One region of the Streptomyces sp. NPDC031111 genome, then DNA from elsewhere that is predicted to be linked to it. Evidence: riboswitches for the same ligand, from Rfam matches in the RefSeq annotation. Region 1 holds a riboswitch; the other holds the start of a gene.
What was found. A riboswitch is a leader RNA that binds a small molecule or an ion and turns the genes downstream of it on or off. The one in region 1 is predicted to bind thiamine pyrophosphate.
Positions count from the first base shown of each region.

Region 2: it holds a riboswitch for thiamine pyrophosphate, as region 1 does, so the genes downstream of both, thiO (glycine oxidase ThiO) here and ACZ470_RS30975 (thiamine ABC transporter substrate-binding protein) in region 1, are expected to answer to the same signal.

Region 1 covers NZ_JBVIGS010000018.1:101,146-108,012, reverse strand. The annotation lists gene ACZ470_RS30990 (maleylpyruvate isomerase family mycothiol-dependent enzyme) at 1-47, opposite strand, end outside; gene ACZ470_RS30985 (ABC transporter ATP-binding protein) at 72-1,091, opposite strand; gene ACZ470_RS30980 (ABC transporter permease) at 1,092-2,693, opposite strand; gene ACZ470_RS30975 (thiamine ABC transporter substrate-binding protein) at 2,741-3,826, opposite strand; TPP riboswitch at 3,905-4,010, opposite strand; gene rlmN (dual-specificity RNA methyltransferase RlmN) at 4,035-5,147, opposite strand; gene ACZ470_RS30965 (phosphatidate cytidylyltransferase) at 5,339-6,463, opposite strand; gene frr (ribosome recycling factor) at 6,463-6,867, opposite strand, start outside.
Region 2 covers NZ_JBVIGS010000011.1:233,378-240,244, forward strand. The annotation lists gene thiE (thiamine phosphate synthase) at 1-438, opposite strand, end outside; gene ACZ470_RS23635 (Rv2175c family DNA-binding protein) at 620-985, opposite strand; gene ACZ470_RS23640 (NAD(P)/FAD-dependent oxidoreductase) at 1,062-2,303, opposite strand; gene ACZ470_RS23645 (avidin-fold protein) at 2,335-2,691, opposite strand; TPP riboswitch at 2,743-2,854, shown strand; gene thiO (glycine oxidase ThiO) at 2,852-4,018, shown strand; gene thiS (sulfur carrier protein ThiS) at 4,015-4,215, shown strand; gene ACZ470_RS23660 (thiazole synthase) at 4,218-5,015, shown strand; gene pknB (Stk1 family PASTA domain-containing Ser/Thr kinase) at 5,201-6,867, shown strand, end outside.

The DNA of each region.
Region 1 (6,867 bases):
TGGTCGGCGATTTCCTGGCAGTAGCGATCATGTGCGAGTCCAGTCATACCGGCCACCATAGGAAGCCCCGCTCAGCCCAGCACGGCGATTTCCGCGGCGTCGAAGTCCACCCCGACCTCGTCCCCGACCTCCGGCGCGGTCCTGAGCGCGCAGGCCGCCTCCAGGCGGGGCGCGTCGGCGGGCTGGAGGTGGACGGTGACATGGGTGCCGCGGAAGGTGCGTGCGGCCACCGTGCAGCGCAGGCCCTCGGCCGCCGGGACCAGGCGGACACCGGCGGGGCGCACGAGAAGGGTGCGCGTGCCCTGTGGGGCGCCCTCCGGCACGGGGAGCTTGCCCCAGGGGGTCACCGCGACATCGTCGCCCACCGTCGCCTCGACGACGTTCTCGAAGCCGAGGAAGCGGGCCACGAACGCGTCGGCCGGGCGCTGCCACACCTCAAGAGGCGTACCGGACTGGGCGATCCGCCCGTCCCTCATCACCACCACCCGGTCGGCCAGCGCGAACGCCTCACCCTGGTCGTGGGTCACCGCGAGCACGGTGGTGCCCAACCGGCCGAACAGCTCGCGCAGTTCGACGACCAGACGCTCCCTGAGCGACCGGTCGAGCTGCCCGAGCGGCTCGTCGAGCATCAGCAGCCGCGGGCTGGGCGCGAGGGCGCGGGCGAGCGCCACGCGCTGCTGCTCGCCCCCGGAGAGCGCGACGACGGCGCGTCCGGCCGACCCCGGCAGACCCACCAGGTCCAGCAACTCCCTTACGTGCTCGGCCTGTTCGCCGCGAGACGCGCCGTGCATACGCAGCCCGAAGGCCACGTTGCCGCCGACGTCACGCTGCGGGAAGAGCTGGTGGTCCTGGAACATCAGCCCGACCCCGCGCTTGTGCGCGGGCACGCCCGACTGGTCACGCCCGTCGAGCAGGATCCGCCCGGAGTCGAGGGGCTGGAGCCCCGCGACCGCCCGCAGCAGCGTCGACTTGCCGCTGCCACTGGGCCCGAGCACGCACACGATCTCGTGCTCGGCGACCCCCAGGTCGACGGCGTCCAGCACCGCCCGCTCGCCGAAGCGGACGGTCGCGGCCTCCAGGCTCAGCAGCATCTAGAACTCCCCGGTCCGGTCGGTCCGCAGCCGCTCCAGAACGAGCAGCGCCACCGCGCACACGATCATCAGAATCGTCGACAGGGCCATGGCCTGGCCGTAGTTGAGGTCCCCGGGCCGCCCCAGCAGCCGTGCCACGGCCACCGGCAGGGTCGGGTTCTCCGGCCGCGCGATGAAGACCGTCGCCCCGAACTCCCCCAGGGACACCGCGAAGGCGAACCCGGCCGCGATCAGCAGCGCCCGCCGCACCATCGGCAGGTCCACCTCCCGCCACGCCCGCCACGGCGACGCCCCCAGCACCGCCGCCGCCTCCCGCAGCCGTACGTCCACGGCCCGCAGCACCGGCAGCATGGTCCGTACGACGAAGGGGACGCCGACCAGCGCCTGCGCGAGGGGGACCAGGATCCAGGAGGCCCTGAGGTCCAGCGGCGGCTCGTCGAGGGCGATCAGGAAGCCGAAGCCGACGGTCACCGCGGACACGCCGAGCGGCAGCATCAGCAGCGCGTCGAAGCCCCGCACCAGCCGTCCCGCGTCCCGCCGGGTCAGCGCGACGGCGGCGAGACCGCCGATCACCACGGCGATGACGGTGGCGGCGACGGCGTACTGGAGCGAGTTGCCGACCGCCTCGATCGGCGCGGCCAGGAACGCTCCCCCGTCCTCCTCGGTCAGCGCCCGGTAGTAGCCGAGGTCGGCGGCGCCGAAGGAGCGCTCCACCAGCACCGCGAGCGGCAGCAGGAGCAGCACGGCGACGGTGGCGACGACTCCGCCGAGCAGCGCCCACTGCCCGGCCCCGCGCGGCCGGCGGGCGGTCACCGACGCGTCCACCAGCCGCAGCGCGGTCTCCCGTCGCCGTACGGTCCAGGCGTGCAGGGCGAGGATCGCGCCCACGGCGACGAACTGGATCATCGTCAGGACGGCCGCCGTGGACAGGTCGAAGATCTCGGAGGTCTGCCGGTAGATCTCCACTTCGAGGGTGGAGAAGGTGGGCCCGCCGAGGATCTGCACCACACCGAAGGTGGTGAAGGTGAACAGGAAGACCATCAGCGCGGCGGCGGCCACGGCGGGCGCGAGCGCGGGCAGGGTGACGGTCCGCCAGGCCGTGAACCGCGAGGCGCCCAGCATCCGCGCGGCCTCCTCCTGCCGGGGGTCCAGCTGCGACCAGAGCCCGCCCACCGTGCGCACGACGACGGCGTAGTTGAAGAAGACGTGCGCGAGCAGGATCGCCCACATGGTGGTGTCCAGCCGTACGCCCCACAGCTCGTCGAGGAGTCCTCCGCGCCCGACGAGCGCCATGAACGCCGTACCCACGACGACCGTGGGCAGCACGAACGGCACGGTGACCACGGCCCGCAGGACCTGCTTGCCGGGGAACTCGAAGCGGGCGAAGACATACGCGCCGGGCAGGGCGATCAGCAGGGTGAGGGCGGTGGAGGCGAGCGCCTGCCAGGTGGTGAACCACAGCACCTGCCGGATGTCCGACTGCGCCAGTACGTCCCCGATCCGCCCGAGTTGCCAGGTCCCGTCGGTCTTCAGGCCGCGTGCGACGATCGCGGCGACGGGATAGGCGAAGAAGACGGCGAAGAACGCGACGGGCGCGGCCATCAGGCCGAGCCGCGCCGCGCTCCCGCGCCGCCTCGCCGCGGCCCGCGTCACCTCAGTACGAGCGAGGTCCACGACTTGACCCACTGGTCACGGTTGTCGGCGATCTTCGCGGGCTCCATGGTCTGCGGGTCCTTCGCCTCCGGCCCGAACTTCGTGAACTCCGGGGGCACCTGGGCGGCCTCCCGCACCGGGTAGACGAACATGTTGAGCGGCATGTCGTCCTGGAACCGCTTGCTGATCAGGAAGTCGAGCAGTGCCTTTCCTCCCTCGGGGTTCTTGGCGTTGCTCAGCAGCCCGGCGTACTCGACCTGACGGAAGCAGGTGCCCTCGGCGACGCCGGTGGGCGCGGTGTCCGGCTTCGGGTCGGCGTAGATGACCTCGACGGGCGGCGAGGAGGCGTAGGACACCACCAGCGGCCGGTCGGCCTTGGCCTTCTTGCCGCCGGCCGAACCGGAGAACTCCTCGTTGTAGGCCTGCTCCCAGCCGTCGACCACCTTCACGCCGTTGGCCTTGAGCTCCTTCCAGTAGTCCTGCCAGCCGTCGTCCCCGTACCGCGCGGCCGTACCGAGCAGGAAGCCGAGGCCGGGCGAGGAGGTGGAGGCGTTCTCGGTGACGAGGAGGTCCTTGTACTCGGGCTTGATCAGGTCGTCGAAGGTCTTCGGCGGGGTCAGGTCGTGCTCGCTGAACCACGCCTTGTCGTAGTTGACGCAGATGTCGCCGCTGTCGATGGGGGTGACCCGGTGCTTGTCCTCGTCGACGCGGTATTCGGGGAGGATCAGGTCGGAGCGCTTGGCCTCGTACGGCTGGAACAGCCCGTTGTCGAGGGCGCGGGACAGCAGGGTGTTGTCGACGCCGAAGAAGACGTCGCCCTGGGGGTTGTCCTTGGTCAGGATGGCCTTGTTCACGGCCTGCCCGGCGTCGCCGTCCTCTAGGACCTTGAGCTTGAAGCCGGACTGCTTCTCGAAGGCGGCGACGACGTCCTTGGACGCGGCCCACGAGTTGTGGCTGACGAGGGTCACGGTCTTGGACCCGCCGCCGCCGCTGCCGTCGTCCCCGTCGGACGACCCGCACGCGGACAGCGTGACCAGCCCCAGCCCGACGGCCAGGACCGTGACCTTCTTGGTGATGCCCACTTGATTCCTCCTGGAGTGACCAGGAAGAGACGCGGCCCTGCCCGGGAACCTTGGGGGGTCCCGGGCAGGGCGCAACAGCTCGAGTGATGACCGATCTCCCTACCCAGAATGACCTGGGCCAGGTTCGGAGGGTCTGCGGCCGGTGCCGCACTCTCAGCGCTGTGGCGCTCCCCTGTCGGAATATGAAGATGTACTTACTCGGGTCACATTACCGCTCGCTCGCGGCGAGCTGACCACACGCCCCGTCGATCTCCTGTCCACGGGTGTCCCGGATCGTCACCGGCACACCGTGCGCGGCGATCGCCTCCACGAACGCCTTCTCGTCCTCGGGGCGGGAGGCGGTCCACTTGGAGCCGGGCGTGGGGTTGAGCGGGATGAGGTTGACGTGCACGGGCCGACCCTTGAGCATCCGGCCGAGGCGGTCACCGCGCCAGGCCTGGTCGTTGATGTCCCGGATGAGCGCGTACTCGATGGAGAGCCGCCGCCCCGACCTGGCCGCGTACTCGAACCCGGCGTCGAGCACCTCGCGCACCTTCCACCGCGTGTTCACGGGGACGAGGGTGTCGCGCAGCTCGTCGTCGGGGGCGTGCAGCGAGATGGCGAGCCGACACTTGAAGCCCTCGTCGGAGAACCGGTGGATCGCCGGGACGAGGCCGACGGTGGACACGGTGATGCCCCGCTGGGACAGCCCCAGCCCGTCCGGCTCGGGGTCGGTCAGACGCCGGATCGCCCCGACGACGCGGTTGTAGTTGGCGAGCGGCTCGCCCATGCCCATGAACACGATGTTGCTGAGCCGCGCCGGACCGCCGGGCACCTCGCCGTCCCGGAGCGCCCGCATCCCGTCCACGATCTGGTGCACGATCTCCGCGGTGGACAGGTTCCGGTCCAGTCCGGCCTGCCCCGTGGCGCAGAACGGACAGTTCATACCGCAGCCGGCCTGCGAGCTGATGCACATCGTCACCCGGTCCGGGTAACGCATCAGCACCGACTCGACCAGCGTCCCGTCGAACAGCTTCCACAGCGTCTTGCGGGTCGTGCCCTGGTCGGTCGACAGATGCCGTACGACGGTCATCAGCTCCGGAAGCAGCGCCTCCTGGAGCTTGCCGCGCGCGCCGGCCGGGATGTCGGTCCACTGCTCCGGGTCGTGCGCGTACCGCGCGAAGTAGTGCTGCGACAACTGCTTGGCGCGAAACGGCTTCTCACCGGCCGCGGCGACCGCCTCCTTGCGCTCGGCGGGCGTGAGATCGGCGAGGTGCCGCGGCGGCTTCTTGGCTCCGCGGGGGGCGACGAAGGTGAGCTCACCGGGAACGGGACGGGCCACGGTCGGGCAACTCCTCAGGACGACGGGGGTCTGGCAACTCCGCAGGGGCGGGGACGACGGCACCGCTGTGCCTGAGCCAGGGACAACCCGCGGGGGGACGTACGAAAGGGCCCGCAGTACGCCGCGAGCCCTTCCAGAGTACCCGTTCGCCGTCAACCCGCCCCGACGAAGATCACCAGCAGCAGCCGGCCTCACCCCGAGCCGACGAAAAGCACCAGCAGCAGCCACACCACCGGTGCCGTCGGCAGCAGGGAGTCCAGGCGGTCCATGATGCCGCCATGGCCGGGGAGCAGTGTGCCCATGTCCTTGATGCCCAGATCACGTTTGATCATGGACTCGCCGAGGTCGCCCAGTGTCGCGCTGGCCGCGACCGCGAGGCCCAGCAGCAGACCCTGCCACCAGGTGCCGTCGTCGATCAGGAACTGCATGCACAGCGCGCCCGCGACCATCGCGAAGGTCACCGCGCCCAGCAGGCCCTCGCGGGTCTTGCCGGGGCTGATGCGCGGGGCGAGCTTGCGCTTGCCGAAGCGCCAGCCGACCGCGTACGCGCCGGTGTCGCTGACGACGGTCAGCAGCAGGAAGGTCAGGACGCGCCACGGGCCGTCGTCGGCCGTCAGCATCATCGCGACGAACGTCGCCAGGAACGGCACGTAGAACGCCGCGAAGACACCCGCGGTGACGTCCTTGAGGTAACCCTCGGGGGGTGCCGTCATGCGCCAGACGAGCACCGCCAGCGCCGTGAGCGCCATGGCGACCCACGCGCCCTCGGCCCCCCGGGCGTATCCGGCGACGACCATGGCCGCGCCGCCCAGCGCGAGCGGCACGAGCGGCGCCTTGATGCCCTTGCGTTCCTCGAGCCGCTTGGTCAGCTCCCACAGGCCCACCACCACGGCGACGGCGATCACGCCGACGAAGACCGCCTTGACGACGAACAGCGACGCGATGATCACCACGCCCAGTCCGACGCCGACGCCTATCGCGGCGCCGAGGTCGCGGCCCGCGCTCTTCTTCTGCGGTGCGGGGGCCGGCTGCGGGGCGTCGGGCATGGGCTCCGGATTCTGCGGCACCTCCCCCGGGAGGGGTCGGGCCCGCGTCGGCTCGTCTCGGAACAAGGGGCCGCTCAGCCGAGTGGCCCCTCGGTCCGCATCCTGGTTTCCGCCGTGGTCGGGTACGTCGGGCACGATGGGCATGGGACGCGTCTGCTGCACGTTGTGCGCATCGTACGCGTGACCCGCGGGGGCAGCCCCCCGGCCGGGCCCGTGGTCGGACGGCCCCCAGTACCCGGTCTGCGGCGTCCCCCAGGAAGAGTCGTTCATCAGACCTCGAGCAGCTCGGCTTCCTTGTGCTTCAGGAGCTCGTCCACCTGGGCGACGTACTTCGCGGTGGTGTCGTCGAGCTCCTTCTCCGCACGGCGGCCCTCGTCCTCGCCGACCTCGCCGTCCTTGATCAGCTTGTCGATGGCGTCCTTGGCCTTGCGGCGCACGGAGCGGATGGACACCTTGGCGTCCTCACCCTTGCCCTTGGCCACCTTGATGTAGTCACGGCGGCGCTCCTCGGTCAGCTCGGGGAACACCACCCGGATGATGTTGCCGTCGTTGCTCGGGTTGACGCCCAGGTCGGAGTCGCGGATCGCCTGCTCGATGTTGCGCAGCGCGCTCTTGTCGAACGGGGTCACCACGGCCATGCGCGGCTCGGGCACGGAGAACGAGGCCAGCTGGTT
Region 2 (6,867 bases), on a different contig from region 1:
CTTGGTGGGGGTGGGCCAGCAGGGGCCGGTGCAGAAGTAGTCCACTCCGGGCTGGACGGCCGCCGCCGCTGCCTCGGACTCGGCGTGGGTGGAGCGGCCGATCAGGACGTCGTCGCCCAGGATCGCGCGGGCGGCGGGGACGGGGAGGTCGCCCTGGCCGAGGTGGAGGACGTCGGCGCCGGCGGCGTGGGCGACGTCCGCGCGGTCGTTGACCGCGAGCAGCTTGCCGTGCCGGTCGCAGGCGTCGGCGAGGACGGCCAGGTGCTCCAGCTCCTCGCCGGCCTCCATGCCCTTGTCCCGCAGCTGCACGATGTCGACCCCGCCGGCCAGGACCGCGTCCAGGAACTCCGCGAGGTCGCCCTGCCGCTTGCGGGCGTCGGTGCACAGGTAGACCCGGGCGTCGGCGAGCCGGGCGCGGGCGGTGGCGGTGTCGGACATGCGGCGTCCCCCCGGATGTCGGTGGCGTACGGACCCGGCGGGCCCGGTGTGTCGGCGGTGTGCGTTCCCCGGCCGGGGAGCGCACACCGCAAGGGACCCTATGCCGCGGGCACGGGCGGGCCCTCGGCCGGGGCCCGTGCCCCGGCCGGTGTCGTGGTGGTTCGGGACGGTCGGGTGCGGGTCAGACCGCGAGCGCCTGGGCCCGGCGCTTCACCTCCGTGCCACGGTTCTCGCTGAGTGCCTGCGCCGGTGTGCCCGGCAGGGTGGGGTCGGGGGTGAACAGCCACTCCAGCATTTCCTCGACCGTGAAGCCGTCGTCCCGCAGGAGCGTCAGGGTCCCGGTCAGGCCCTTGACGACCTTGTCCCCGTCGATGAAGGCGGCGGGCACGTGCAGCGCGCGGTTCTCACCTCGGCGTACGGCGATGAGCTGGCCCTCCTTGACCAGCTGCCGGACACGTGTCACCTCGACGCCGAGCTGTTCGGCGATGTCGGGGAGGGTGAGCCAGGCGGGGACGAGAGCATCGATCTTTGCGTCAATCTCGGTCACGGAACAAGCCTGCCATCTGCCACTGACAGTCGGAAGTCAGCCCCGCCCACCTGGGCCGACGCGTCGGCCCGTGATCTCATACGGCCGCCGACTTCAGCGGACGCGCCGGGTCCGCCAGCAGCCCGGCGTCCATCGCCGTGCCCGACTCGATCAGCCGGCGCCCCTGCGCCAGGTCCCGGGGCCGCCCCACCGCGAGCAGCGCGACCAGGCGGGACTCCCGCAGCCAGCACACGGTCCACGCCGCCTCGGCGGGGTCCCCGCGCCACACGGTCCGGTCGGCTGCCGCGTGATGCCCCGCGTACTGCACGAAGCGCCCGAACTGCTCGGACCAGAAGTACGGCACCGGGTCGTAGACCGCGGGGGCCTGCCCGGTGGGCGCGCCGAGGACGTTCACGGCGACCGTGCGCGGCCCCTGGAGGGCGTTGTCCCAGTGGTGGACGAGCAGCCGCTCGCCGTAGCGGCCGGACGGGAAGGACGCGCAGTCGCCGACCGCGTACACGTCCGGCACGGAGGTCGCCAGGTGGTGGTCGGCGACGACCTCGCCGTGCGCCCCCAGCTCGATCCCGGAGCCCCCCAGCCAGGCCGTCGCGGGCCGGGCCCCGATGCCGACGACCACGGCGCCCGCGGGCAGCCGCGAGCCGTCGTCCAGCACCACGGCGCCGGGCTCGACGCGCTCCACGCGCGCGTGCGTGCGCAGCCCGACGCCGGCCTCGGCGTACCAGGCGGTCATCCGGTCCGCCACCTCGGCGGGCAGCGCCTCGGCCAGCGGGCGCTCCGCGGCCTCCACCACGGTGACCGCGCAGCCTGCCTCGCGTGCGGCCGTGGCGAACTCCGCGCCGATCCAGCCGGCGCCGACCACCACGATGTCGTGTTGCCGCGCGAGCACCGGCCGCAGCCGTTCGGCGTCGTCCAGGGTGCGCAGCAGATGCACGCCGGGCACCCCCTCGGCGCCGGGCAGCCGGACCGGTTCCGCCCCGGTGGCGACCACCAGGACGTCGTACGGGACAGGCCCGTTCTCGGTGTCCAGCTCGTGGTCGCCCGGGCGCAGGCCGAGCACCTCGCAGCCGAGCCGCAGCTCGATGCCGAGCTCCTCGAAGTCGACGTCGAAGGCGGAGTCCTCGGCCTTGCCGAGCAGGACCGCCTTGGACAACGGCGGCCTGTCGTACGGCTGGTGGGGCTCCGCGCCGATCAGGGTCACGGTGCCGGTGAAGCCCTGCTCCCGCAGCGCGACCGCGGTCTGCACACCGGCCATGCCGGCGCCCGCCACCACCACCCGCCGCGGCTCGGACGGTCCCGGTTCCTGCGTCTGCTCGCTCACCCGATCACCATAGACACCCGACGCGCGCCGATCAGTCGGAGTCCTCGTCCCCGGACAGCTGCTCGACCACGCTCGTCCCGCTGCCCGGCTGCGACTCCCACTCCCAGCTCTCCTCCAGCCGTACCCGTCCGTCGGGCAGCTCCACGACCGTCGACACGCAGTGCCCCGAGGACGTCGTGCCGTCCCGCTTGAGCTGCACGTACCGGAAGTCCAGCCGGTCTCCCGCGCGGGTGCCCACCAGATGCCCGCGGACGACGTCGCCGCCCGCGTAGTCGGCCCAGATCTCGCCGCCGCGCTCGTGGTAGACGAACCGGGTACGGGTGCCGACCTGGCCCGGGGCCTGGTCGGCGACGGGGGCGAGGACGAGTCCGTCGAGCGAGCGTGCCACGCGGAGGCTCCCTTACGAGGTCGGTGGGCCGAGGGCTAGGGTGGCCAACGTACAAGCACTCGCGGGAGCCCGGACGCACCGGGCTGAGAGGGAGGCTGGCGGCCTCCGACCGTACGAACCTGATCCGGGTCATGCCGGCGAAGGGAGGGGCTGGACGCCCATGTCGCCCACGCGTACCTCAGACGTCCTCGTCGTCGGGGGCGGAATCATCGGTCTGGTCACGGCCTGGCGGGCCGCGCAGCGCGGTCTCGCCACGACCGTGGTGGACCCCGAGCCGGGCGGCGGCGCCGCCCGGGTGGCCGCCGGGATGCTGGCCGCCGTCACCGAACTGCACTACGGCGAGGAGACCCTGCTCGCCCTGAACCTCGCCTCCGCGCGGCGCTATCCCGACTTCGCGGCCGAGCTGACCGAGCTCACCGGCCAGGACCTCGGCTACCGCGGGTGCGGCACGCTCGCCGTGGCGCTGGACGCCGACGACCGCGCCCATCTGCGGGAGCTGCACGCGCTCCAGCAGCGGTCCGGGCTGGAGTCGCAGTGGCTGTCCGGGCGGGAGTGCCGGCGGCTGGAGCCCATGCTCGCGCCGGGTGTGCGCGGCGGTCTGCGGGTGGACGGCGACCACCAGATCGACCCGCGGCGGCTGGCGGCCGCGCTGCTGACCGCGTGCGAGCGGGCGGGCGTGGTCGTGCACCGCGCGTGGGCCGAGCGGCTGGTCGTCGCCGGGGACCGGGCGACGGGAGTCGTCACGGCCGACGGCACCGAGCTGGGCGCCGGGCAGGTGGTGCTGGCCGCCGGCAGTCTCAGCGGACGGCTCGCGGGCGTACCCGCGGACGTACTGCCTCCCGTACGGCCCGTGAAGGGCCAGGTGGTGCGGCTGACGATGCCCGCCCGGCACGGTCCCTTCCTGAGCCGGACGGTGCGGGCCGTGGTGCGCGGCAGCCACGTCTACCTGGTGCCCCGCGAGAACGGGGAGCTGGTGATCGGCGCGACCAGCGAGGAGATGGGCTGGGACACGACGGTCACCGCCGGCGGCGTGTACGAGCTGCTGCGCGACGCCCACGAACTCGCCCCCGGGATCACCGAGCTGCCCCTCACCGAGACCCTGGCCGGACTGCGCCCCGCCTCCCCCGACAACGCGCCGCTGCTCGGCCCCACCGCGCTGGAGGGGCTGCTGCTGGCCACCGGCCACTACCGCAACGGCGTGCTGCTGACGCCCGTCACCGGCGACGTCATGGCGCACGTCCTCACCACCGGCGCGCTCCCGGAGGAGGCCCGCCCGTTCACCCCCCGGCGCTTCGGCGCCGCCGTCCTCACGGAGCAGTCCGCATGAACGTCTCGGTCAACGGCGAGCCCCGGGAGTTCGCCCCCGGCACGGCCCTCGACCTCGTCGTGAAGTCGCTCACCGCGGCGCCCTCCGGGGTGGCCGCCGCCCTCAACGAAACCGTCGTACCGCGCGTGCAGTGGCCCGCCACTCCCCTGTCCGAGGGGGACCGCGTGGAAGTCCTGACCGCCGTCCAGGGAGGCTGACCATGGCCGACGATCCGTTCCTCCTCGGCGGTACGTCCTACACCTCCCGCCTGATCATGGGCACCGGAGGGGCGCCGAGCCTCGATGTGCTGGAGCGGGCGCTGGTGGCGTCCGGGACGGAGCTGACGACCGTCGCGATGCGGCGGGTGGACCCGTCGGTGCACGGGTCGGTGCTGTCGGTGCTGGAGAAGCTGGGCATCCGGGTGCTGCCGAACACGGCGGGCTGCTTCACCGCGGGTGAGGCCGTGCTCACCGCGCGGCTCGCGCGGGAGGCGCTCGGCACCGATCTGGTCAAGCTGGAGGTCATCGCCGACGAGCGGACCCTGCTGCCGGACCCGGTGGAGCTGCTGGACGCGGCGGAGACGCTGGTCGACGACGGGTTCACGGTGCTGCCGTACACGAACGACGATCCGGTGCTGGCGCGGAAGCTGGAGGACGTGGGGTGTGCGGCGGTGATGCCGTTGGGGTCGCCGATCGGGTCGGGGCTCGGGATCCGGAATCCGCACAACTTCGAGTTGATCGTGGAGCGGGCGGGGGTGCCGGTGATTCTCGACGCCGGGGCCGGGACCGCGTCGGATGTGGCGCTGGCGATGGAGCTGGGGTGTGCGGGGGTGATGCTGGCGTCGGCGGTGACACGGGCGCAGGAGCCGGTGCTGATGGCTGCCGCGATGCGGGGGGCCGTGGAGGCGGGGCGGTTGGCTCGGGTGGCGGGGCGGATTCCTCGGCGGTGGTTCGCCGCGTCCGCGTCTTCTCCTGCGGAGGGCATGGCGGTGTTGGATCCGGAGCGGCCGGCTTTTTAGGTGCGGGGTGCCTTTGGCCGGGCGGGGGTGGGTTGCGCTTGCCGGCGCTTGCCGGGTGCCGCCTGCGCCCACCCGTGCCGCCCCAGCGGCACGACTGCCCGCAGCTTCGTAACGCACGTCACAGGTCCGCTTCAACGGGGGAGCAAGCGGGCGGGGGTGTCGGTGGGGGCTCGTAGACTCTGTGCGTGGATACGACCCTTCAGGACCCCCTGGTCGGGCAGGTGCTCGACGGCCGGTATCGCGTCGAGGCGCGGATCGCGGTCGGCGGGATGGCCACGGTCTACCGGGCCGTGGACACCCGCCTGGACCGCGTCCTCGCGCTCAAGGTGATGCACCCCTCCCTCGCGGCCGACGGCTCGTTCGTCGAGCGGTTCATCAGGGAGGCGAAGTCGGTCGCCCGCCTGGCCCACCCGAACGTGGTGCAGGTCTTCGACCAGGGCACCGACGGGGCGTACGTCTACCTGGCGATGGAGTACATCGCCGGCTGCACCCTGCGCGACGTGCTGCGCGAGCGCGGAGCGCTCCAGCCGCGCGCCGCGCTGGACATCCTGGAGCCGGTGCTGGCCGCGCTCGGTGCCGCGCACCGGGCGGGGTTCGTGCACCGCGACATGAAGCCCGAGAACGTGCTGATAGGGGACGACGGCCGGGTCAAGGTCGCCGACTTCGGTCTGGTCCGCGCCGTGGACTCGGTGACGAACACCACGGGCACCGTGCTGGGCACGGTCTCCTACCTGGCGCCGGAGCAGATCGAGAACGGCACCGCCGATCCCCGCGTCGACGTGTACGCCTGCGGCATCCTGCTGTACGAGATGCTGACCGGCGAGAAGCCGCACGACGGCGACTCCCCCGCGATCGTGCTCTACAAGCATCTGCACGACGACGTCCCGCCCCCGTCGGCCGCCGTGCCGGGCATGGCGTACGAGCTGGACGAGCTGGTCGCGTCGGCGACGGCGCGCAACCCCGAGGTCCGTCCGCACGACGCGGTGGCGCTGCTCGCGCGGGTCCGCGCGGGGCGCGGCCGGCTCACCGCCGAGCAGCTCGACGCGGTACCCCCACAGGCGCTGACGTCGGAGCACGACAACGCGGAGGACCGTACGAGCGTCATCCCCCGCGCGCTGACGGTCCCCCGCCCGCTGCCGGTCAACGAGGACGGGGCCGCGGACCCGGTGCACCACACCAGCCGGTTCCAGTCCCCGCCGCCGCTGCCGCCCCGGCGCCGGACGGCGCTGCGGCGCGGCCCGATGGCGATCGTCGTGGCCGTGCTCCTGGTCCTCGGCGTCGGCACGGGCATCTGGTACATCAACTCCGGCCAGTTCACCAAGGTCCCGCCGCTGCTGGCGAAGACCGAGAAGGAGGCCCGGGACCGGCTGGCGACCGCCGGGCTGGACGTCGGCGAGGTGAAGGAGGCGTACAGCGACACGGTGGAGCGGGGCGCGGTGATCAGCACCGATCCCAAGGCGGGGGCCCGTATCCGCAGCAACGACTCGGTGTCGCTGACCATCTCCAGGGGCCCGGAGACCGTGCGGGTGCCCGACCTGGACGGCTATCCGCTGGACAAGGCGCGGGACCTGCTCGGGGACGAGGGTCTGGAGCCGGGCATGGTGACGCGGGAGTTCAGCGAGGCCGTGGCCCGGGGGTCCGTGATCTCCACGGAGCCGGGCAAGGGCACCAAGGTCCGCGCGGGCTCCGCCGTGGCGCTGACCGTGAGCAAGGGCAGCCCGGTGGACGTGCCGGACGTGACCGGCGACGACGTCGAGGACGCGCGTGCCGCGCTGGAGGAGGCCGGTCTCAAGGTGAAGATCGCCCCCGAGCGGGTCAACTCCGAGCACGACGCCGGCCAGGTGGCCCGGCA